4 regions of the Pseudobacillus sp. 179-B 2D1 NHS genome follow, and region 2 is predicted to be linked to each of the others. Evidence: riboswitches for the same ligand, from Rfam matches in the RefSeq annotation. Region 2 holds a riboswitch; each other region holds the start of a gene.
The links. Region 2 has a riboswitch for glycine ahead of glyA (serine hydroxymethyltransferase). Riboswitches for the same ligand answer to the same signal wherever they lie in the genome.
Positions count from the first base shown of each region.

Region 1: it holds a riboswitch for glycine, as region 2 does, so the genes downstream of both, ACH0BF_RS14200 (iron-sulfur cluster biosynthesis family protein) here and glyA (serine hydroxymethyltransferase) in region 2, are expected to answer to the same signal.
Region 3: it holds a riboswitch for glycine, as region 2 does, so the genes downstream of both, ACH0BF_RS15815 (amino acid permease) here and glyA (serine hydroxymethyltransferase) in region 2, are expected to answer to the same signal.
Region 4: it holds a riboswitch for glycine, as region 2 does, so the genes downstream of both, gcvT (glycine cleavage system aminomethyltransferase GcvT) here and glyA (serine hydroxymethyltransferase) in region 2, are expected to answer to the same signal.

Region 1 covers NZ_JBIQDP010000013.1:113,265-119,449, reverse strand. The annotation lists gene ACH0BF_RS14210 (cytochrome d ubiquinol oxidase subunit II) at 1-572, shown strand, start outside; gene purU (formyltetrahydrofolate deformylase) at 811-1,707, opposite strand; gene ACH0BF_RS14200 (iron-sulfur cluster biosynthesis family protein) at 1,726-2,025, opposite strand; glycine riboswitch at 2,124-2,206, opposite strand; glycine riboswitch at 2,210-2,310, opposite strand; gene ACH0BF_RS14195 (class I SAM-dependent methyltransferase) at 2,376-2,993, opposite strand; gene msrA (peptide-methionine (S)-S-oxide reductase MsrA) at 3,183-4,139, opposite strand; gene ACH0BF_RS14185 (aldehyde dehydrogenase family protein) at 4,165-5,700, opposite strand; gene hprK (HPr(Ser) kinase/phosphatase) at 6,026-6,185, opposite strand, start outside.
Region 2 covers NZ_JBIQDP010000010.1:64,137-70,321, forward strand. The annotation lists gene sdaAA (L-serine ammonia-lyase, iron-sulfur-dependent, subunit alpha) at 1-376, opposite strand, end outside; gene ACH0BF_RS11825 (serine dehydratase beta chain) at 376-894, opposite strand; partial or broken gene glyA (serine hydroxymethyltransferase) at 910-2,159, opposite strand; glycine riboswitch at 2,268-2,351, opposite strand; glycine riboswitch at 2,355-2,455, opposite strand; gene ACH0BF_RS11835 (nitroreductase family protein) at 2,596-3,222, opposite strand; gene ACH0BF_RS11840 (winged helix-turn-helix transcriptional regulator) at 3,342-3,692, shown strand; gene ACH0BF_RS11845 (LAGLIDADG family homing endonuclease) at 3,887-4,294, shown strand; RNA gene ssrA (transfer-messenger RNA) at 4,702-5,043, opposite strand; gene smpB (SsrA-binding protein SmpB) at 5,144-5,611, opposite strand; gene rnr (ribonuclease R) at 5,671-6,185, opposite strand, start outside.
Region 3 covers NZ_JBIQDP010000016.1:30,440-36,624, forward strand. The annotation lists gene ACH0BF_RS15810 (methyl-accepting chemotaxis protein) at 1-721, opposite strand, end outside; gene ACH0BF_RS15815 (amino acid permease) at 949-2,328, opposite strand; glycine riboswitch at 2,778-2,837, opposite strand; glycine riboswitch at 2,840-2,936, opposite strand; gene ACH0BF_RS15820 (MFS transporter) at 3,277-4,494, opposite strand; gene ACH0BF_RS15825 (YrzI family small protein) at 4,718-4,861, opposite strand; gene ACH0BF_RS15830 (hypothetical protein) at 5,231-5,626, shown strand; gene ACH0BF_RS15835 (CotD family spore coat protein) at 5,884-6,185, shown strand, end outside.
Region 4 covers NZ_JBIQDP010000014.1:1,010-7,194, reverse strand. The annotation lists gene ACH0BF_RS14365 (hypothetical protein) at 1-36, shown strand, start outside; gene ACH0BF_RS14360 (YqzE family protein) at 97-267, shown strand; gene ACH0BF_RS14355 (YqhG family protein) at 285-1,058, opposite strand; gene ACH0BF_RS14350 (DEAD/DEAH box helicase) at 1,030-2,730, opposite strand; glycine riboswitch at 2,889-2,979, shown strand; glycine riboswitch at 2,983-3,062, shown strand; gene gcvT (glycine cleavage system aminomethyltransferase GcvT) at 3,151-4,251, shown strand; gene gcvPA (aminomethyl-transferring glycine dehydrogenase subunit GcvPA) at 4,275-5,621, shown strand; gene gcvPB (aminomethyl-transferring glycine dehydrogenase subunit GcvPB) at 5,614-6,185, shown strand, end outside.

The DNA.
Region 1 (6,185 bases), on a different contig from region 2:
AGCTTTTTACGAGTCCGAGTGAATATGCATTTATTGGATTTGCCATTAGCAGCACCTTATTTTTATCATCCTTGCTGTTAGCCGATTATTCCAAGACATCCAATGAAGAGGAAGCCTACAAAGTGTACTTGAGAGATGGAAGAATTTTAGGGCCAATTTCTTTACTGATGGCCTTTGCCATTATGCTCACTTTAAGGGCAGAAACACCATGGTTATATACGCGTATGATGGAAGATCTGCCTCTGCTGCTTGTGTCACTTGGCTTCTTTTTAATTGGAGGGCTCGGTTTATTTCTTCCTTCATTTTCAAAGAAAGATGTACGGGGAATGCCAAGGCTTGCTGTTGTAGCAGTTACGACTCAATATTTCATTGCCAGTTATGTGTACGGCAAAGCCCATCTGCCATATATGGTTTACCCCAATGTGACTATCCAGTCCGGTTTTACCGATCCTAACTCCTTTATGGCCGTATTTGCCACTTATATTGCCGGCTTTGTTATTCTCTTTCCCGGCTTTATTTATTTTTGGAGGCTATTTATGCATGATAAAAAGTATTTACGGCAAAAAAGCTAATGATCTTCTGAAAAGAAAAAGCTTGATGGGCTGCCGGCCCGTTAAGCTTTTTCTTTTCTAACCCTTCACCACTGATTCAACAGCGAGGTAATCAAAACAGTTAAAGCATAGATAAGTAAAATGACTTGCAGAAGACCCGTTCTTCTTCTCTGCTTATTCACTAAAAAGAGTCCCACACATATCATTGCCAAGATGATGCAAGTAACATCTAACAGGAGTTGATTGGCTATCATCCGGCTTACGTAAACACGATTGTTTTATTGCCGTGAACGATAACTTTATCTTCCACATGCCAGGAAACGGCTTCTGCAAGGACACTTCTTTCCACATGACGACCGGCAATCTTCAAATCTTCTGCTGTGTAGCGGTGGTTGACTCGCAAGATATCCTGCTCAATAATCGGCCCTTCATCAAGCTCATTAGTTACATAATGAGCAGTCGCCCCAATCAACTTCACTCCGCGGTTAAAAGCCCTGACGTAAGGATTTGCCCCTACAAATGCCGGCAAAAATGAGTGGTGAATATTAATGATTTGGTTTGGATATTTGGCTATAAAACTAGGAGAGAGGATTTGCATATATCTTGCCAAAACAATAAAGTCGACTTTTCCTTCCATTAACTCCATCGCCTTGTGTTCAGCTTCCTCTTTCGATTCATGAGAAAGCGGGATATGATAGTAAGGAATGCCATAGCTTTCCACTATTTCTTTTAAATCAGAGTGATTGCTGATAACCATTGGAATCTCAACCGGGAGTTCTTTTGATTTCCAGCGCCAAAGAAGCTCCAAGAGACAATGGTCTGCTTTAGAAACAAAAATCGCCATCCGCTTTGATTTTTCTTTATTTCTCAATTGCCATTCCATTGGGTAGGATTCAGATAATTCCTGCAATCTCTGCTCCAGCTCATCAATAGCAGAGCCCTTCTCATCCATATCGAACTCAACCCTCATAAAGAAAATGCCATCTTTAGGATTCGTGGTATGCTGGTCAAATTGAACGATATTTGCTTTATGTTCCAATAATACATTAGATACGGCTGAAATAATGCCCGGTTTTTCTGGACAAGTAACTAACAATTTAAAATAATGAGTATTCCCCTTTTTATGCAAAATTCTTCCCCCATCCTTAAACGCCATTCTTTGTATAACGAAAAGCTATTCGATCGCACAATCACTTGAGGCAAAGCTTTCTCCAACTAAGAAGCCCGTTTCCTTTGTATAGTCAATATGTGTTTCAGCATCGAGATAACGTTCAGTAAAGCGATCTATGCGAATTTGCACCCCATTGCAATCAATCACCTTATCATTTCGGCGCGGCTCATCAAATGTAAGGGCAAACCTTACCGATATTCCACATCCACCAGCTACATCAGCATCAATTCTTGGAGAATACTTTTCTTCAAGCATCATTGCTTTTAACTGCTTCATCGCCGGTCCTGTTAATGTAATCATCATCCTTCCCTCCTTCTGCGAGCGTTTTCTAGTTATACACCTTGTCTTGCTCACTCCCTTTTTCTGCACGCAAAAAAGGACAGAAAAGGGTACAATCCCTTCTCTGTCCTTTTACCTGAGAGTTTAACCCTATCTTCAATAGGGCCTTCCCCTTTGGTGGCGTACTTAAACGCGCTCTCCAGAGGTGCGTCCCATTGTGGTTCTTCTACCTGAGAGATTAATTCCAAGGGCCTTTTTGGAACTTGCTCCTTCGGTGGCTTATTGCTCGCACTCTCCCACAATCGTCATCCGCTATTTTTATTCAGAATAATTTAAATATTGGTGATTGTCAATTGTTTTCCCAATTCTCTTACCTATAGACTAGATCCTCCATAATGAAAAATAACAAAACGTTCATTGTCATTTTTTTTATAGAGACCCGGCACTCTCACTTCTTTCACCAGTTGAAATGGAGTATACACTTCAAGAAATTGGATGTACTCCGCTGTCGGATAGTAAAGGACAATATCAACAGACCGTTGATGCTCTTCAACTGAGTGCAGGATATGATGGACGACCTTCATGAAAATTTGGATCGAAAAAGGATTGAAGAAGTAGAACCGATTGTCTGCCTTTTCGATCTGATACTCCTCTGCTGCGCAGCATACAAAGCGAATAGATTGATCCGACCTCTTCTTCTTTTTCATATAATCGGCTTGATTTTCAAGTGCTTCCTGGTAAAGCTGGCCGTTTACCTCAACCCCTGTTACCCGAGCGTGAAAACGATGATGGATATAAAATAGTAAACGCCCTTTTCCACAGCCGAAATCAACTACTCCATCTGTTCTTTTCACCTCATACTCCCGAAAAAGCTCATCGATGGCCTCATAGGGGGTTGCCTCATAACGATTATAGTGAATTGACTGATATAGCCATTCCCATGTGCCGCCTGTCTGAATCTTTAGCAAGCGATCGTATTCTTTTTCATTCATTGCCATTCCCCGATCTGTTTTTCTTTATTATAAAGCGGACGATATGATTCACTCAAACGAATACCGCTTGTCAATCTGCTGAACGGACCAATAAATTGGCTCTTGTGGCGAGTACATAAGCGTCATTGATCCGTAAAGATGCAGAATTGGTGGATCAACAAACAGAAGTGGCCAATAAAGGAACTTCTCTTATTCGAACAGGCTTTTAAATTCTCCATAGCCCTCTTCTTCAAGCTTATCCTTTGGCACAAAACGGAGAGCAGCCGAGTTAATGCAATAGCGTGCGCGGTCAGGACCAGGACCATCATCAAAGACGTGGCCTAAATGAGCGTCAGATGTTTTTGCCCGCACCTCAATCCGGCGCATGCCATGAGACGTATCAAGTTTTTCTGCTAGCTCTATCCGGCGCAAGGGCTTCGTGAAGCTTGGCCAGCCGCAGCCCGCGTCATATTTATCCGTCGAGCTGAACAAAGGCTCTCCTGAAATAATATCCACATAGATTCCCTCTTCCGTGTGGTCCCAATATTCATTATGAAATGGTGGCTCTGTCGCATTATTTCTTGTTACCTCGTATTGAAGAGGAGTGAGTTCTTCCCGTAATTGCTCATCTGTTTTTTGATCTTTCCAGTTTTCACGAATAAATTTTGCTCGCCCGGACCCCTCTTTATAAAGATTGTAGTGGAAGGCATTCTTTTTGTAATAGTGCTGGTGCTTTTCTTCAGCTCGGTAAAAGGGCCTCGCCGGCAGAATCTCTGTCACGACCGGTTTTTGAAAACGGCCGCTTGCTGCTAATTCTGCTTTCGAAGCTTCCGCCAATTCTTTTTGTTCTTTGTCATGGTAAAAAATGGCCGTCCTATAGGATGATCCCCGGTCATTGAACTGTCCGCCCGCATCAGTTGGATCAATTTGATGCCAAAACAGCTCAAGTAATTTTTTATAAGGAAAAACTGCAGGATCATACATGATTTGTACCGCTTCGTAATGACCCGTTGTGTCAGAGCATACCTCTTCATACGTCGGGTTCTCTGTGTGGCCACCCGTATAACCGGAGACAACCTCTTTAATTCCCGGTTGTTCATCAAACGGTGATACCATACACCAAAAACAGCCGCCTGCAAATGTAGCTAACTTACATTGTTCAGCCAAGAATCAACACTCCTTTACATCCGTATTATTTTCGGTTTCCGGTCTTCAAAAGCTGACGATAGACCGTTAAGAATTCGCCCCAGTTTCTTTTTTTTCCCCAAAAGCTGCGAATCAGGCGTACAAATAGTTCATACTTTCCTTCATAAGGGTACCAGTTCACTTCTTTTTTCTTACGGCCCTTGTCCACCATAACGGCTGTTTGAACACAAAAGCTCTGCATGCCTACATCCCCATGATACGCGCCAATTCCTCCCTCTTTCGTTCCTCCATAAGGAAGATAAGGATTGGCTACTGTAATGATTACATCATTAATAACTGCATTGCCTGATACGAGCCGGGAGACAATGCGCTTGCCTCGTTCTACATCGGCCGTCCAGACACTGGCATTCAAGCCAAAGCGGGTATCGTTAGCTAAAGAAACAGCTTCTTCCTCTGTCTCGAATGGCATAATCGGCAAGACAGGCCCAAAGGTTTCCTCCTGCATAATGGCCATATCATGATTGACATTCGTTACTATCATAGGTCTAATGAACATCTGATCGTCTGCCCACTGATCTGGGTGCTCACCAGCAATAAGTTCTGCTCCTTTTTCGATCGCTTCTGTCACATGCTCCTTAATAATGGCTGTTTGCTGGGGAAAAGTCATCGAACCAACATCGCTGTCAGAAGCTGTCCCTTGCTTTAAAGATTGCGTTGCCTGAACTAAACGATCAACAAATTCTTCATAGACTGACTTGTCCACATACACCCGCTCAACAGACATACACACCTGGCCGCTGTTCGTAAAGGCTCCCCAAATAGCCCCCTGTACAGCTCTTTCCATATTTGCATCGGCACAAACGATCATCGGGTCTTTACCGCCAAGCTCCAGCAGCGTCGGAATTAATTGCTTAGCTGCTTCCATCTGAATGATTTTCCCTGTTCGGACAGAGCCCGTGAAATGAATAAAATCCGGCTTGCCCTCTATAAGCGCAGCTCCTAACTCCTTGCCGCCATGCGCTACCTGTAATAGACCTCGGGGAAAGCCAGCCGCTTTAAATAAGCTTTCAATTAATACACCAACCATCGGTGTAATCTCGGATGGCTTTAAAATAACCGCATTTCCGGCAACGAGCGCTTCAACGATCGGAATCATAGAAAGCTGGAATGGAAAGTTCCACGGGGAAATGACCAATACGGTTCCCCGTGGCTTATATTCGATATAAGAGGATTTTCCAATAAATATCAGGGGCGTTTTAACTTTTTTTGTTTTTAACGCGGCAGCTGCTCTTCTTTCAATGTGCGAAATTGAATCAACGACTGTCATCACTTCTGTTGTTAATGCTTCCACAGCCACTTTTCCCGTGGAGTCACTAATCACTTTCACGATATGATCCAATTCATCCAGAATGTGAAGCCGCAGCTTTCGAAGCGAGCGAATTCTCTCTGAAATTGGCAAGTCAGCCCAAGTTAAGCCAGCTCCCTTCGCGCTTTCATAGAACATATCAACTTGTTCTACAGATGTTTCCTCCAATACGCCAATGATATTCTTTGTTGCGGGACTTCTCACTGTCCATGTCATGTACGTTCCTCCTTCATTTACTGTTATCATTTTGTCGCAGTCGTTCCGGTATTCCTGATAAAATTAGATAGATGGAATTCATCTTTGCTGATTCGTTGAATTTGGCGTTGGAGCCTCTCTAATCGCTAGGATGAACGAGCAGCTTAAACTCTGCCGCCAGTTCCCTGGTAATTAAGTTCCCAAGGATTTTTGAGGCAATGAATCCGGGCAACCCGATAATGAAGAATAATTATTTCTTCATCTTCTCCTCGTAAGACACAAATTGATTAAGAAAAAAGACAGGCCGTACCTGAAAAAGGACGTGTCTGTCTTTATTGCAACGCTGTTATTCTTCAGTGAACTCCGATTGAATCCGTTTCATAAACTCCTCAGCTGCACTGTATCCTTGCTGTTGAAGGTACCAGTTATTCGCCGCTGCTTCAATTAATCCAGCCACATCGCGGCCCGGCTGGAGCTGAATTTGAATATGAGGAACGCGAACTCCC
Region 2 (6,185 bases):
CGCCTGGCAAAATGCCTGCTGCTCCGGCAGTGGGCGTAGCCACAATGACTCCCATTCTGGCATTGCTTTCCGAAGTAGCCAGTGAGAAAGTCATTGCCTGACTAATATAGCTGCCTGTAAGCGTTTTTCCTCCTCGTACGTAATCTCGCATTTTTACGGCATCTCCTCCGGAAATTCCGCTCGGCGCGGATGAGGAATCCTCTGTTCCACTGTCGACCGCTTCCTTCATTTTGATGAGCCGTTCTTCCATCATGCGAAGAATCGTTTGTTGATTTTTGCCTGATTTCTTTTCTTCTAGCAGCAGCATCACTTCACCGATACTTTTCTGCTCCTTTTCACAAGACTTCAGAAGCTGTTTCATTGATAAGATCTCCATCAGGCATTCCTCGCAATTTCTTCTCTTAATCGATATATCTGATAGTTTCTAGCCAGCACCGAAAAATCATCGCTCGTGCTCAAACGAATATCGACCATTCGGCCGTTGATCATAAAGATTTTCGATAACCCGCCTCCGAGAGAAGCACCGCCTACTTTTACAAGCTGGTTCCCCCGTCTAGCTGTAACCATAGCCGTGTTCGGATGGTCAAAAAATAAGCAGCTTCCTTGCGGCTCAATCGTATAATCCAGGCCAACCTCCCCGGCCCGCTTCAGAGCATCCCGAATGCCCGAGTCATCCGTCCCCATGCCAAGTAAACCGCCAAGCAGTGCTTTATCCGTTCCATGCCCTTGATAGGTTTCAGCAAAGGAATCATAGAAGACAATATCCGCCTCTTCAGGACACCCGCCCAACCATTCATAAATAAATTTGCCAATCGATACAACGCCAGCGGTGTGAGAACTTGACGGCCCCACCATAATAGGCCCGATAATGTCAAAGCAGCTTTGAAATTCCATTTTGTTGCTCCTTTCCTATACGTTGACTGACTGTTGGAATAATGGATAAGCTTCGCAAATAGAGGCCGTTGTTTCTTTTGCCTGTGCCAGTACCGCCGGTTCCCCTTTGTTTTTCAACACAGCGGCTATCACCTGAGCAATTTTCTCCATTTGCTCTTCTTTCATGCCGCGCGTAGTTAACGCAGCTGTTCCATCCGCACTCCGCTCGTCACAAACGGGCCTTCCGGATCATAAGGAATCGTGTTCTTATTTACGGTAATACCTGCTTCCTCAAGCAAACGCTCTGCTTCTTTTCCAGTCAGACTCCACGGACGCACATCCAGCAGGACAAGGTGGTTATCTGTCCCCCCGGAAACAAGAGCAGCTCCTTCCCTCTTTAACGCTTCGCCCAGTGCCTGGCTGTTTCGGATAACTTGCTTGGCATACTCTTTAAAGTCCGGCTGCGCCGCTTCGTTGAAAGCTACCGCTTTTGCTGCAATAATGTGCATAAGGGGGCCTCCCTGGATTCCTGGGAATACTGCTTTGTTAATAGCCTTAATGATTTCCTCGTCGTTCGTTAACACAATGCCGCCCCGAGGCCCCCTCAATGTTTTGTGGGTAGTGCTTGTCACAACATCTGCATAAGGAACAGGAGAAGGGTGAAGACCTGCTGCCACCAGCCCGGCGATATGCGCCATGTCCACCATCAATTTCGCGTCCACTTGATCGGCAATCTCTTTAAAGCGGGCAAAATCAATCGTTCTCGGATAAGCACTCGCCCCGGCAATGATCAATTTCGTTTTTTCTTTATGGGCAATCTCCTCCAATTCATCGTAATCAATTAATTGCGTATCCTCCTTTACTCCATAAGAAACAACCTCAAACCATTTGCCAGAAATACTCACAGGGCTTCCGTGAGTTAAATGTCCGCCATGCGAAAGATTCATGCCCATGATTTTATCGCCAGGCTGAAGCAGTGCATAAAAGACGGCGAGATTCGCCTGCGCCCCCGAGTGAGGCTGCACATTGGCATATTTAGCACAAAATAGGTTGGTCAGACGTTCAATCGCTGCCCGTTCCGCCACATCGACAAATTCACAGCCCCCATAGTAGCGCCTTCCCGGATATCCTTCCGCGTACTTATTCGTCATTACACTTCCCATAGCTTCTAATACATCCGGGCTGACAAAGTTTTCTGATGCAATCAATTCCAATGTCTCATGCTGGCGTCTCTTTTCTTTCTCAATCGCCTCAAAAATAGTAAAATCATTTTTTTGCAAACTCATTTCCTTGCCTCCTATTCAGATTTCCTCTTTTAAACATGTGCTGTACATTTATCTCTCGCTACCTTTTTCTGCACACAAAAAAGGACAGAAAAGGGTAACATTTCCCTTCTCTGTCCTTTTACCTGAGAGTTTAACTCTTATCGATCGTAGAGTCTTCCCCTTTGGTGGCGTACCTAAACGCGCTCTCCAGAGGTGCGTCCCATTGTGGTTCTTCTACCTGAGAGATTAGCTCCAAGGGTCTTTTTGGAACTTGCTCCTTCGGTGGCTTATTGCTCGTGCTCTCCCACAATCGTCATCCGCTATTTTTGTTTAGAATATTAAAAATAATTATAATTGTCAACCACTTTTTTCAATTTATGAAGATAGGAAAAAGCAATATAAAAAGAGCACTCTGAAAAACCAGAAAATGCTCTTTTATTAAATAACGTCTATTTAGTTAGATAAAACGAACTGTTTCTTCCAGCGGAAGACGAGTCGTTTTATGAGCAGGCGCAGCAGCTTTACCAATAGCGATTAAAACAATTGGAATGTAGCGTTCCGGTACATCAAACCGCTCAGCAAACTTCTGCTTATCAAAGCCGCCCATAGTTACCGTATCATAACCATTCGCTTTGGCAATAAGCATAAGCTGCATAGAGACGAGCCCTGCATCAAATGAAGCAATATTGGCTCTTGCTTCAACTGGCGCATTAGGATACGTATTATATGTGTTTTGAATCAGTTTATTCATACTCGCTTCATCCATAAAGCCAGCTTCATAGCTGCTTTGGTATACCTTTTCAACATTTTTATACATTTCTACATCGCCTAGAACAGCAATGACAGCTGAAGATGTCTCCACTTGCTCTTGGTTGTAAGCAATGGCTCTTAGTTCCTTCTTTACCTCCTCATTATCAATAACGATAAAGCGCCATGGCTGAAGGTTGCTAGATGAAGGAGCTAGCATCGCTTCTTGCAGCATTTCTTCTATTTCATTTCTCGAAATTTTATAAGTTGGATCATATTTTCTAACAGAATGGCGATTGCGAATCACTTCTGATAAACTTTGCATAGTTGTTGTCACTTTCTTTCCCTCCTAATTGAACTTACTTTAAGTAAGTTCAAAACCAAGCTTACTATTAGTAAGCTTGGTTTGTCAAATACTATATGCTAAAATTTATATAAAAACATTGAGGTTATAGAATGAGCCAACAAAATGAGTTGAATTGTTCTCAGTACAAAGATAAGACCACTATTTGCGATAACTTTCACCACACGATCGAGTTCATCGGAAAGCGCTGGATGGGAGTCATTATTTATACACTGCTGAAAGGCCCTAAACGGTATCACGAATTATTAAACGAAATCCCCGGCATTTCTGATCGGCTCCTTACAGAACGACTGCGCGAGCTAGAAAATGAGAGACTAGTTGTGAAGAAAACATTTGAATCCTCCCCAAGAAAAGTGATCTATGAACTAACCCCAATCGGCAAAGAACTCGAAGATGTCATTACTGCTGTTATGCGCTGGGTTAGTAAAGCTTCTCGTATTTAAACCCTACACCTGGGTCATTAACTAGATAAGAATTTAATGTTTATTATCCTTCCTTAGAAAAACAGACTCATAGACATAACAGTTCTATGTTTTGAAGCTTCAATATAAGTAGATGATCATAACAACTTGACGAAGTTTTTTCTTTCACAAAGCTTCCATTTTTCAAGAATGACAATAATTCAGGAGGAGAGGACATGAAAGATTGGGAAGCGGGCTATTTAGCAGGGATTATAGATGGAGAAGGCTCTATCACACTAACTAGAATGCACCAAAGAGAACATCGGCGTCCTTGCATCACAATTTCTTCGTCGGATAAAGAGCTTCTTCTCTATATTCAAACACTGACCGGCGGAGCCATTAGTAATAAGAAAAATTATAAGCCTGGCCTTCACAAGGACTCTTATACTTTGTCTATAAAGAACAAAGAGAGCGTGTTGATGATTTTAAAAGAAGTTTCCCCTTATCTCAGAATAGATAAAAAAAGAAATCGAGCTAAATGGATATTGGAACACTACAACAGAGTCACACCTCGAAATGGGAAATATACAGCTGATATGTTAAAAGCGAAATTATTATTTGAGGAGTCATTTTTTAACATATAAAAACTGTTAAAGACCTCCACCTTTCCTTCCTATTTATGAACACAAAAAGACTTGCCACGTTTGGCAAGTCTTTTAATTAAATAGGTAATATCCACCAAATCATGTATGGTGGAGACGGTGGGACGTGCTTTTCCATGCTTTCGTCATGGCACTGACTATATCTTGAACCTGCATAGTAAGACAGGCTCTTCGGCGTCTTATGCGAAAAATAGATTTACCTGGATCCCCAGGTAGCTTCCCGCATCCTAGTACTGCCCTCCAACTAAGTGGCAGCCTATAAGTCGATACACGGCTGTTGGATTGCTCCACATACCGCTCGGCATTGCCTTATCATCATTCGATGACTTAGGTTTCACCGATAAAGCCGAATTTTCACTTGTATGTTACCATACAAGGCGACTATTTTCTAATCGAACCCACGTCCAAAGATAACGGCACTTGAACGTCTACGAGCGTAGTCGATATATTCGGATTTCGCTGTACCTTTTGCCTACCGACGGGCGGCCGGACAGCTAGCCTGATTGATCTCTTCCTTTGTCCCCAGACGGAGAACTACGGCGTAGCCCACTAAGAGTGAGTCCCTTACCCTACCACATGGGCGATGGAGGGAGGAACCGCTATCAGCTGTTATTAAGCAGCGAAAGCGAGGTTGTTGTTTTGTTTGCCAGTTATTATTGGCTTTGACGTTTTTACGAGGACGATCCCCTCGGCTCGCAGCCCAAGCTCGAACTATCCCTGTCGAATCCGTAACGTCCCCATTATAAAATAGGAACCGGACCAAATGTCCGAAGCTCAGCTACAGTTCTTATTATACCATTTTTCATAGAAAAAGCAACAATTGTTCGCTCTTTACCCTTTCTGCCGCTCTCTAAACGCGCGCTCTACATCGCGCTTCGCTTCTTTCTTCTTCAAGTCTTCCCGCTTGTCAAACTTCTTCTTCCCTTTAGCCAAACCGATTAGCAGCTTGGCGTAACCGTCTTTTAAATACATTTTCAGCGGGACAATTGAATAACCCGCTTCCTTTGTTTCCCCAATGAGCTTATCAATCTGTTTGCGGTGCAATAACAGCTTTCTCGTTCTGAGCGGGTCATGATTATAGCGGTTTCCCTGCTCATAGGGACTGATATGCATGTTATATACAAACACTTCCCCTTTTTGAATGCGGGCAAACGCGTCTTTTAAATTTACTCTTCCAGCACGGATTGACTTAATTTCCGTTCCTTGAAGTACGATCCCCGCTTCAAACGTTTCTTCGATAAAAAAATCATGGCGCGCTTTTTTATTTTGCGCAACTACTTTTCCTTCTCCCTTTGGCATTTTTCTTCACCTTCCGTTATTCAGTCCGACCCGGCAGCCTGGAAGCTGCCGGGTGCCTGTTATCCTTTATTCCGGCGTCTTTTCTTCGCTTGTTTTTTTGCTACGCCTTCATAATATTTACCGCGTTTTTTCTTTTTGTTTGGCGGCTGATTCGTCCATTCGCCGCCCGCTCCTTCATCGCTGTTGCCTTGCGGGCCGCTTGCTTTTTTGCTTTGTGATTTTCCATTAATCGTTTTTGTCTGAACAGCAGGACGTTTTCTTATATTTTTCATGCCAACAATCTCAAAGTCAATGGATTGTTCGTCCTTATTTACATCTCTCACTCTGACGGTAATTTGATCGCCGATGCGGAAAACATTTCCCGTCCGCTCACCAATCATAGCAAATTGCTGTTCATCATAGCGATAGTAATCATCCGTCATATAAGAGACATGGATCAAGCCTTCGATGGTGTTTTCCAACTCAACAAACATCCCGAAGTTGGTGACAGAACTAATAATGCCGTCAAATTCTTCCCCAATTTTATCCAGCATGAATTCTGCTTTTTTCAGTTCATCTGTGTCACGTTCGGCAT
Region 3 (6,185 bases), on a different contig from region 2:
GTTCGGAAAAATCACCGTTCCCCATTTTCTCCGCTTGCTTTTCAAGTAAAGTTAATGGAGAAAGCTTTCTTTTTAAATAAACGTTCATTCCTCCAACAGTTAATAAAAACAATAAAAAAATAAGGGCTAGAAGCTTTAACCCAGTAGAGAAAAATACATCCCCTCCTATTTTGTTAGCGGTTTCAGCCGAAATATCAATTCCCAATACACCAATCACTTCTCCGTTCTCGTTTTTGATTGGTGCAAACCCTGATAAATATTGGCCGTATTTCGGATCGTTGAATACATCTGTACGCTGTATCTCTCCCTCCAATACCGGAGCTAGCTCTTCTGCAGGAATAGAGCTCTCGTCTCCCATTGCAGGCGGTTTATCATCCGAAAGGTTGGAGCCTCCATCTATCATGTTGCGGACCTTTTGACCGTCTACATCTAAAATATATACGAATAAAGCCCCCGTTTGTTCTCGAAAGTGCGCTAACTTCTTTTGAAGCGAATGATAATTTCTATCTTCCTTTGGATCGTTTATAAACGATTCATACTTTTCCCCATCTATTGTTTCACTATAGTTTTTTGCTATATCCCCTGCGAAGGCTCCTAACGAATGATTGGCAGAAGTATGGACGGAATAGTAAATTCCTGCTGATGCAGCAAGGCCAATAGTAAAGATGATAGCTGTGATAACTAATAAAATTTTTGATCGAACAGAAGCGTTTTTTCTCATATTCTCCCCCTATGATCTTTAGTTGTAATAGATAGGCTTATTATCCTACTAATATTTTACTATAATGTATATCCTTTCTATTTTCAATTTTTAGCTATAATGATGGCTACCTTTTAACAGATAGCTTTCTAACATGCAAGATATAGGAAAATAAAAGGAGCTGCAGCTGAATAAGCGTTTATACTTTTCAGCTGCAGCTCCGGTCTTTACATCTATTATATTGTCTTTTAATTTTCTACTATTTTTTCTTGATCGGCATGATTTATCTTTACTTTGCGCATCTTATACACCGCGATTAACAAAATAAACCAAACAGGCGTAATGAATAAGGAAATACGAGTATCTTCCGCAAGAGCAAGCACGACAAGAACGAATGCCAGGAAAGCTAAAATTAAGTAATTAGCAAACGGGTAAAGCGGCATTTTAAATTTATTCACTTTCGCTAAATCCGGTCTTGTTTTACGGTATTTCAAATGGCTGATGATTGTAATGCCCCAAATAAAGATAAAACATACGGTAGAAACACTTGTGATTAATGTAAATACTCCCTCTGGCATCACATAGTTCAATACAACGGAAATCAAGATGACTACTGTTGAAAAGAACAAGGCATTAGAAGGTACCTTGCGACCATCAAGCTTGGCCAAAGATACAGGTGCATTTTTGTCTTTAGCAAGTGAGTAGACCATCCGGCTTGTACTAAAGATGGCACTATTACATGCTGAAGCCGCAGACGTCAACACGACGAAATTCACAATACCAGCAGCTGCAGCGATACCAACTGCCACGAATACTTGCACGAATGGGCTTTCGGTTGGGATAATATCGTTCCACGGATACACACTCATAATAACGATAAGCGCACCAATATAGAAAATAATAATCCGAATAGGAATATTGTTAATCGCTTTTGGAATAACTCTCTCTGGATCCTCTGTTTCACCCGCTGTCAACCCTACCAATTCAATGCCAACGAACGCAAACACGACCATCTGGAAGGAAAGGATAAATCCATTTATGCCATTAGGGAACATGCCGCCATGGCTCCATAGATTTGTAAAACTGGCTGCTCCTGAAGGAGTAGAAAAGCCTTTAATAATCATTACAACCCCAACAACAATCAGTGCTAGAATGGCGATAACCTTAATCAAAGCAAACCAGAATTCCATTTCACCAAACAGTTTGACAGTAGCAAGGTTCATAAATAGTAAAATGACAAGGGCGATTAACCCTGGCATCCACTGCGGGACAGATGGAAACCAATACTGAGTATACAAACCAACAGCCGTTAAATCGGCCATCGCAATAGAAATCCAACAGAACCAGTAGGTCCATCCAGTCATAAACGCTGCCATATTCCCTAAATAATCTCTTACAAAGTCAACAAACGAATGATAATTTAAATTACTTAAAAGCAATTCCCCAAGTGCACGCATGATTAAAAAACAAATGACTCCTGTAATCATATAAGCAAATAAAATGGAAGGGCCTGCTAAATGAATAGATTTTCCTGCTCCAAGAAATAATCCTGTTCCAATTGCCCCGCCAATAGCAATGAGTTGCACGTGCCGGTTTTTCAGGCCTCTCGACAAAGTTTGTTCCTGCATACCATTTCCCTCTTTCTACTTTTCGGAATATTCTTTCTTGTCGATTTAAAATATTTTGTTACGGTATTTAAATCGTAAGCTAATAAATTAAATATCCCACAATTAAAGTTTAATATAAAATTCGTTAATCCGAAAGAAAAAAAGCGCTTACATTTTAGAATAAATAAATTCCTCAAAAGAACATGCATGCTCTGCAGTGGTAACTTTTGTCAATACACATGCTCCCGTTCCGTTAATGCCTGCAATTTCTAAAACAATCGAATCCAAGGATTCTAACTCTTTTTCAGGGCAGTTTCTTTCATTTCTTGTTGTGCAATCAATCTAGAAATAGAGTCATTACAATTCTTTTTCTTACAAGGATAATTTCGAGCTTCTCCTCCTCCTTTTTACTTTTCTCCATTTTTCTCCGACAAAAAAAGACAGAGAAAAACAGGAGTATTTCCCATTTTTCTCTGTCCCTTGTACCTGAGAGTTTAACTCCTTTGGTGGCCTATGGCTCTCTCCAGAGATGCGTCCTATTGTAGTCCTTTTACCTGAGAGATTGATACCAGCTGGTACTTGCTCCTTCGGTGCTAAACCATGGGTCTAGTCTCTCCCACAATATTCATCCGCTCTTATCTATCTAATTTAGATACTAGTCTATGGAAGAGATCATGTCAACTGAATATTCAGAACTAAGTTGACTCAATTCTACAAAAAAGCTATTACATCTACTAAAGAGTAAAGAACTTAAAATACTATGCAGCTTAATAAACGTATACATTGCTTTTCAACTAATAGGCTCTGCTTAAAAATTTAATACATCATTTTTATAGCCATCTAAATTATACTGACTATTTGCCTTAGCATACCTTCCTCCGCCTTATTGATAAATTGATTACTGATAGGTAAAAAAAGCCGCCGCACAACCAGTGAATAACTGTATGTGAAGCGGTCTTTAATTTACCATTACTTATCCTGCATTTCCCGTAATTTTTGATCTCCTGGAAGCCAAAGAGCACAAATACCGAGAAGCGGGAGAAGACTTGATAGAATCATAATAAATTTTATTCCGAAACTGTCAGCGAGAAAGCCGAGGATGACAGCCCCGATAGCCCCCATCCCGAACGCAAGCCCAACAATTAAACCGGAAGCCATCCCAATTTTATTAGAAAGCAGCTCCTGTGCATAAACCACGGCTACACTAAAGCTTGATAGCAAGATAAAACCAATTAACAACAAGAGCGGCAGGACAGCGAAAGCCGGTACATATGGAAGAATGACTGTAAGCGGAGCAGCACCCAGCATGGAAAAGACAAGTAGATTTTTCCGGCCAAAGCGATCAGCCAGCGGCCCGCCAAGAAACGTGCCTGCCACGCCAGCAGCCAAGTAAACAAACAAATATAATTGTGATTGTTTAATAGTCAATCCATAATCCTTAATTAAATAAAATTGATAAAAGTTCGTTATAGCTGCCGCATACCAGGAGCGGGCAAATACAAAGAAAATTAATAACACCATTGCCCACTTTATCCGTGCCTGTAATTTTGTTTTTTCCAAGGAAACTTGCTGTTTCTTCTTTGCCGCCTGAGTTGTCAGCCGTTGCTTATACCAGGCGGAGACTCTTGAAAGCAGCAACGCACCAACTGCGGTAACTGCCGCAAACAATAACGCTCCCTTCTGACCAAGCGGTAAAAAAATGTAGGCTGTAAAAACTGGAGCCAGCGATTGGCCGCCGTTCCCGCCCATTTGATAAATGGATTGGGCCAGCCCTCGCTTGCCACCTGCTGCCATAAAAGCGACCCGTGATCCTTCCGGATGAAAAACAGCTGACCCTAAGCCAATAAACAATACAGCGAAGAGTACGAAATAAAAGTTAGGAGACAAACCAAAACCGATAACACCAATCATAGATAGAAGCATTCCGGCCGGCAGCAGGTATGGTTGCGGTTTCCGGTCAGCCGCAGCTCCAAATACCGGCTGCATCACCGAAGAGGTCATATTTAATACGAAAGCAATCCAGCCCAGCTGTGCATAAGATAAATCTAAAGAACGTTCAATAATCGGAAACATAGCAGGGACTACAGATTGTATGGAGTCATTAATAAAGTGCCCTGCACTAATAGCAAACAAAATACTGTAGATTGTAGCCTGACGTACTTCGGCTTTATTCGTTGCAGTCGACATAAGTATCATTCCTATTCAAAAATTATATGTACTCTCTCCATTGACGATAAAAACCCCCGCAGCAAATTACATGGCGGGGGCAAAATTATCAGCTATGGTGTTACTTTAGTTCTGGTCAGCTTTACTAGGCAGAATCCTTCAAAACGAAGAGTGAATTCAATAATTTTACTTGAGTTGGCAATAAGAAAGTCATAGTACATTCTCCTTCCAGTTTGTAATTTTTTTAAAACAGGTTTCTCATGTTTTCGTGTTGCTTTAATTTCATTTCTTCATACATTTGTTCAACGCGCTCGTCATGAAAATAATCTTCCACACTTTTTTTGCGTCTTTTTATGGTGATAATGACAAATATTAAGTTGATCGTCATCTGGTCTCACCTCCTTTCAAAAAGCATCCATTGCTTCTGCCTCTTGAAGTTAATGTGAAAGCTGACCAGTTCATGAACGTACGGCTGACAAACGCATTAAATCTACGTTGTTAATTATATCCATAAAAAAAGTTAAAAAACAATATTTTTTTGAAAAATGAGAAAAAATGCTGATTTTTCGGCACAAAGAAATGAAGAGCCCACTTTCTAAACGTGTTTCCACTAAAAAACCTCAAAAGATTAAATAATTTTTTGCAGATAATAGGTCATCACCCAAACCCGATAAAAACAAGCTCTTTTTTTAAGTATGGAACATAGCATGCAAGTGTACGAAAGTTTTCTACAACTATTAAAAAGCAGGTGGCAAAAATGGAACAAGAACAAAATCATATGTGGCCAGACCAAAATGTATGGCAGGATCAATATGAAAGAGAAAATGTAAGCATTGAGCAGAGTGAAGGCATGTGGTTAGACGAGGAAATGTGGCCAGATCAATATGCAGTCCCTGATATGAGAGGGTTTATGCATGGGGCACCCATGATGCACCCTGGCCATGCCCAAATGATGGGGTGTGGACACCCAGTAAGCGAGATGGAATGCTGTCCGCATCACCATCATTTTCATCACCACTTTCATCATTATCTAGCGCATCCACATGTGACCCAGCAACAAGCCGTGTTAATTACTCAACCGCCGATGGCTTATCCAATGCCTCATCATAAGCCTCATCATAAAAAAAAGTCTAAAAAGCAACATAAGTATTAACAGCCATATGTATCTTTATCCAGACATAAGAAAAGAGAGCAACCAAGGGCTCTCTTTTTCTTATGCTTTTCTTCTACCAGTCATTTCCCCTTATCCTTCTTAGGTTGTGTGACGAATCTGGTCTCTTTGTAGAAAGATTAATCTGTCACGTTTCATTTCTCTTTTATTTGAAATAAATGGGTAACCAACCCGGACATAACCAGTCTATTTCCATAGACTATTAATGACTCACATCTTAGAAAAAAGGAGGTCATGACATGTTTAATAGACCTTGGGCTGGCCATGGAGGATGTCCTCCTCATCTGTGCCCACCGCAACTAATGCCTACTCAATACAATCCGCCATTAGTTTCACCGACACAGCAATTTGTCAAAACAAATGTTTTCAATACTGTCGTACCACATATTCATCCTTCTCATACAACTACAGTTAACAAACATATGATTAATCACGAACATTATTTCCCACATACAGAATCTGTTGTGAACGAATGTTGTGAACAACACATCATGTGTGGGAAGCCAGTTAATCCTTGTTGTCCTCCAAGACCTAGACGGTT
Region 4 (6,185 bases), on a different contig from region 2:
ATGACCGAGAGACGGATTATCCAATGGGTTGAATAAACAGCGTTTAAAATAAGGAAAAACTGGAAAAAATGACACCGACTACAGGAGGCGGTGTATATGAGCGACTATGTAAGATATTTTGTAGAAACGTTTCTCGGTTATTTTAGTGAACCGAAAAAAGTAAGGAAAGAAAAGCGACGCCAAAAGCGGGCTGGCCGTGCCAACTTTTCTTTTAGATGGTTCGGCCTGCTTCCATTAGCGCTGCGCCAGCTCTTTCATAAAAAGTGATGGCCAGCGCTTTTTATCTATGAGTGCAAATAGATTACACCGCCATTAATAATATCTACATGAATCTTCGGAGAATACTGTTTTTCCAATGCGGCCTTTTCAATAAAATAAGCTTCGGGCTTCTCCTCATCTTCATAAAAATAATCAAGTAAGACCAAATCCTCTTCCCATTCTTTCTTAGCTTTTACTGCCCAATCATGAGTTTCTTTTTCAAGTCGGGATGTCAAAAAACGTTGAAGCCTTTTGACGCCGCTTTTCGGCTTGATTAAAGGAGTGATGGTAAAAGAAAAGTCAGGGATTTTTGATACTAATAGCTTCCGATTGAGTACATTCATAAATTCTTCTTGAATTGCTCCATTAATTAAATTGAGGCCCAGTGAATGAAAGATATCTTTTTTGTGATTTGCTTCATAGGAGACCTTTATATTAACTAAGAGCCAGGGCTGAAGCGGCTGCTGGCTGCCAGACTCTCTCTGTTCGTAAAGTCGGATGAAACTTGTATGTTTCTTTGCTGATTCAAAAATTTGCTGTAAGCGCGGTGTACCGAAATGCACGCTCTCTCCTTCAATATTCGGAGGCGCTTTTGCCTGATCGGTAATCAGTGTTAACGAAAGTGGTTCTGCCTTCATTCCAGTTTTTTCGGCATAATGCCAGTAAAAGGGCCGGTTCATTAGTTCCTTATCAATCTCAGGAGTCAGCTTTACACAGAGGGCTCCTTCTGTTTCTTGTAAAAATGTGCATTCAGCTGCTCTAAAATAATTTTCAAGAAATAGATGAATTTCGTTTTTCACTAAATGATTCCTCCTCTTCATGCCACTCGTTAGCCAGATCAATGACAGCTTCAAGGTTTTTCATCTTGACGCGCAGCTCTCCTTCCGTTCTTGAGTTTTGAAAAATATCAGCCAAGTGTTCCTGCATATTGGGAATGTCCATTTTCTCTAAAATATCATCTAATTGTCCGACAGCTTGTTCAAATAAATGGATTTTTTCATAAAGAAGCTGCAGAATTCTGTCTTCAATCGTATCTTCAGTGCTGAAATTGTAAATGCGTACATCTTTCGTTTGCCCGAAACGATGAACACGGCCAATTCTTTGTTCAAGGCGCATCGGATTCCAGGGAAGGTCAAAGTTAATGACATGGTGACAAAACTGCAGGTTTAATCCTTCTCCGCCAGCTTCTGTAGCAATTAAGACTTGTGCCTGCTTTTCAAAAAGTTGTTTCATCCAATCTTTTTTCCCGCGCTTAAAGCCACCACGAAAAGGAACGGACGAAATGCCGTTTTGTTTAAAGAACCATTGCAAATATAATTGAGTGGCTCGATATTCAGTAAAGATAATGACTTTATCATTAATAGATTGAACGAGTTCAAGCGCTTTTTCCGCTTTTGAGTTTCGTGTTACATTTTGTATGTGGGACAAAACGTTTTGGAAACTCTCCGGAAAATCAAGATTATCTCCGTACAGCTTTCTAGCCATGTTCTTCAAGGTAAAAAAGACTGCCTCTTTGCTGCTGCAAGCTTCCCGTTGCAAAGTAAGCAAAGAAAAGGAAGATCGTACATCGTCAGGCTGGCTGCGAACGAAATACTCAAGAGCCTGATAGAGGGAACGTTCTTCTTCTGTGAACGTTACTTTTACTGATTCTACTTTTCTCGCTGTCCATTCCACCCCTGTATCCTGCCGGCGGTTACGAATCATCACTTTATTCATTAGCTTGATTAAATGATGATGATTTTGTACCTGGCGGTCGCCCTTTTTAAACCGCTCTGTAAATTGTCCTTCGCTACCAAGATGGCCGGGCTTTAATAATGAAACAAGATGAAACATTTCATCAAGACGGTTTTGAATAGGTGTTGCCGTTAAAAGCAGGCAAAACTTCTTTTTTAAATGACGGACAAACTGATAGTTTTTGGTTTTATGGTTTTTTAATTTATGAGCCTCATCGATAATGACTAAATCATAGTCTTGTTCATAGATCTTTTCTTTGTGAGGGCTTCGCTTCGCCGTGTCGATAGACGAGATGACGATGTCATGCTGATCCCACGCATAAAATTTTTTCTGAGCGATAGCAGGAATATAAAACTTACTATTTAATTCATTGGCCCATTGGGAGACAAGAGAAGCTGGAGCTAAAATTAACACTTTTTTCACGAGGCCACGGATCAAGTATTCTTTTAATACCAATCCGGCTTCAATCGTTTTTCCCAGCCCTACTTCGTCCGCTAAAATCGCTTTTCCATTCATTTCTTCCACTACTCTTCTAGCTGCTTCAAGCTGATGGGGCAAGGCCGTAAGCTCTGGTAAAAAGCTAGGGGCTAACAATCCTTCAAAATTCGGCACCATCATTCGTGTTTCCATGTTTACAGTTGATTGAAAGAGCGGCCAATTGCCCCACGGCCCGTCTTGTTCTATTCTTTTCTCTAATTCTTCTTCCCAGGCGTGATTAAAATAGATTTCCACATTCATTTGAAAAACTCCTTTATAAAATATGTTGCCGAAACCTTACCTTTAATGGTAGGATGTAATTGAACAAAATATTATGTCATTTTACAAAAAAGCGAACATTCTTGATTCGTATGAATCAGATGTTCATAGTATGCCCATTTATTAATTAAATATAGCGAATGAAGGCGAGGGGAGAGACTGTTCATACAGCGCCGAAGGAGCAAACAAGCTTTTTGTGAATCTCTCAGGCAAAAGAACTCTTGCTGGACGCGACTCTGGAGAGCGTTTCGTAACGAAACCACCAAAGAAGACAGCCTGTTCATCAGGTTAAACTTTCAGGTTCAAGGACAGAGAACAACTTTTATAAGCTGTTCTCTGTCTTTTTTTATGCAAAAATAATGGGCTGAACCGTGAGAATGACAATGAGAGAGGGGTAGGGAAATGGGAGAGTTAAAGCGCACGCCATTGTTTGAATGGTATAAGCAGTCTGGAGCAAAAACAATTGACTTTGGAGGATGGGAGCTGCCTGTTCAGTTCTCAAGCATTAAGGAAGAACATGAAGCTGTCCGGACAAAAGCAGGACTTTTTGACGTTTCCCACATGGGCGAGGTTACTGTAAAAGGAGAAGGCGCATTGGCTTTCCTCCAAAAGATGATGACGAATGATTTGTCAAAGCTGCAGCCGAACCAAGCGATGTATACAATTATGTGCAATGAAAAAGGCGGAGCTGTTGATGATTTGCTTGTTTACATGCTTGCTGAAGAAAATTACCTGCTTGTTGTCAATGCTGCTAACACAGATAAGGATTTTGCCTGGCTAAAGAAGCATCAGGTAGGAGACGTGCAAATCGAAAATGTATCAAAAGACTGGGCACAGCTTGCCATCCAAGGGCCAGCCGCAGAAGGAATCTTGCAAAAGCTTGTACCTGACTTGGATTTGGGCGAAATCAGGCCTTTTAAATTCCGTCAAGAAGTCAGAATCAATGGGGTGCCTGCTCTGGTGTCACGCACTGGTTACACGGGAGAAGACGGCTTTGAAATTTACAGTCGCAGTGAGGAGGCCCCTAAGCTGTGGCAGGATCTTCTAGAAGCAGGTGAAGAAGATGGGCTTCTTCCATGTGGTCTTGGTGCCCGTGATACTTTGCGGTTTGAAGCAAATCTAGCGCTGTACGGTCAAGAACTGGCAGAAGACATTTCTCCAATTGAAGCGGGCTTAGGCTTTGCTGTGAAAACAAATAAAGATGATTTTATCGGGCTGGAAGTTCTAAAGGAGCAGAAAGAAAATGATCCGGAGCGAAAACTGATTGGTCTTGAAATGATTGACCGGGGGATTCCGCGCCATGGATATGCTGTTTTTTCAGGCGAAGAACAAGTTGGTCATGTGACAACCGGTACTCAGTCGCCGACTTTAAAGAAAAATATCGGGCTCGCTTTAGTAAAAGCAGAATGTGCTGTACCTGGTGAAGAACTGCTGGTGGAAGTCCGCGGTAAGAAGCTGGCAGCTAAAACTGTAAAACCGCCATTCTATAAACGTTCAAAATAAAAGAAGAGGGAAGGGAAAACATTATGAAGCATCGTTACTTGCCGATGACAGAAACGGACAAAAAGGAAATGCTTGCAGCAGTGGGTGTCCAAACAATAGACGAATTGTTTGCGGATATTCCTGAAAAAGTACGCTTTCAAGGATTATATGATATTAAGAAAGCGAAAGCGGAACCAGCACTCAAAAAAGAATTAAGCTCACTGGCAGCAAAGAATATAAATGCCAAGCAATATGCTTCCTTTTTAGGAGCGGGCGTATATGATCATTATACCCCTTCTATCGTGGATCATGTAATTTCCCGTTCGGAGTTTTACACAGCGTATACACCGTACCAGCCGGAAATCTCCCAAGGAGAGCTGCAGGCGATCTTTGAGTTCCAAACAATGATTTGTGAATTGACAGGTATGGATGTGGCCAACTCTTCTATGTATGACGGAGGTACAGCGTTGGCGGAAGCGGCTATGCTAAGTGCGGGCCGGACGAAAAGAAAGAAAGTGCTCGTGTCAGAAACCGTTCATCCAGAGTCGCGCGATGTGTTAAAAACATATGCTAAAGGCCAAAACATTGAGGTAGTCGTTATCCCTCATAAAAATGGCGTAACAGATATTGAGCAATTAAATACATTGGTGGATAACGATACAGCAGCTGTTATTGTTCAATATCCTAACTTCTTTGGAGCTATTGAATCACTTTCTGAAGTGGAAAAAGCAGCTCATAGCGCAAAAGCAATGTTTGTCGTTTCTTCTAACCCGCTTGCTCTCGGTGCGTTGACGCCTCCTGGAAAGCTTGGAGCGGACATAGTGGTCGGCGATGCGCAGCCATTCGGCATTCCAGCTCAATTTGGCGGGCCGCACTGCGGATATTTTGCGGTGACGAAAAAGCTGATGCGTAAAGTTCCGGGTCGCCTCGTTGGCCAGACGCATGATGACCAAGGACAACGCGGCTTTGTATTGACGCTTCAAGCACGCGAGCAGCATATTCGCCGTGACAAAGCGACTTCCAATATTTGTTCCAATCAGGCGCTTAATGCTCTTGCGGCCAGTGTAGCAATGACAGCTTTAGGCAAAAAAGGGGTACGAGAAATAGCGGTACAAAACTTGCAAAAAGCATTTTTCGCGAGAGAAACATTAAAGCAGCACGGCGTAGACATTGTATTTGACGGGCCTGTATTTAATGAGTTTGTGGTCCGCCTGAATAAGCCAGTAAAAGAAGTAAATCAAAAGCTGCTCGAAAAAGGCATTATCGGCGGCTATGATCTTGGCCTTACTTATGAGGGACTGGAGAACTGCATGCTTGTTGCTGTGACAGAAATGCGGACAAAAGAAGAAATTGAACTCTTTGCAAAAGAATTGGGGGATAGCCATGAATAAGAAGGACCAGGAGCTTATTTTTGAATTGTCTCAGCCGGGGCGGATTGGCTATAGTCTGCCTGAGTTGGATGTACCAGAAAAAGATTTATCTACCCTTTTGCCGGCAGGATACTTGCGGGAAGAAGAGCCGGAACTTCCAGAGGTTTCTGAACTGGATATTATGCGTCATTACACAGCACTTTCAAATAGAAATCATGGAGTGGACTCCGGATTTTATCCGCTCGGTTCTTGCACGATGAAATACAATCCAAAAATCAATGAAGACGTTGCTCGTTTGGATGGCTTTGCCCACATTCATCCGCTTCAGCAAGAAGAGACGGTGCAGGGGGCGATGGAGCTGCTGTATGATCTTCAAGAACACTTAAAAGAAATTACGGGCATGGATGAAGTGACACTTCAACCAGCAGCTGGAGCTCAGGGTGAGTGGACGGGATTAATGATGATCCGTGCTTTCCATGAAGAAAATGGAGAGTTTAACCGTACGAAGGTCATTGTGCCTGATTCTGCTCATGGCACAAACCCGGCTTCTGCAACAGTTGCCGGGTTTGAAACAGTGACGGTAAA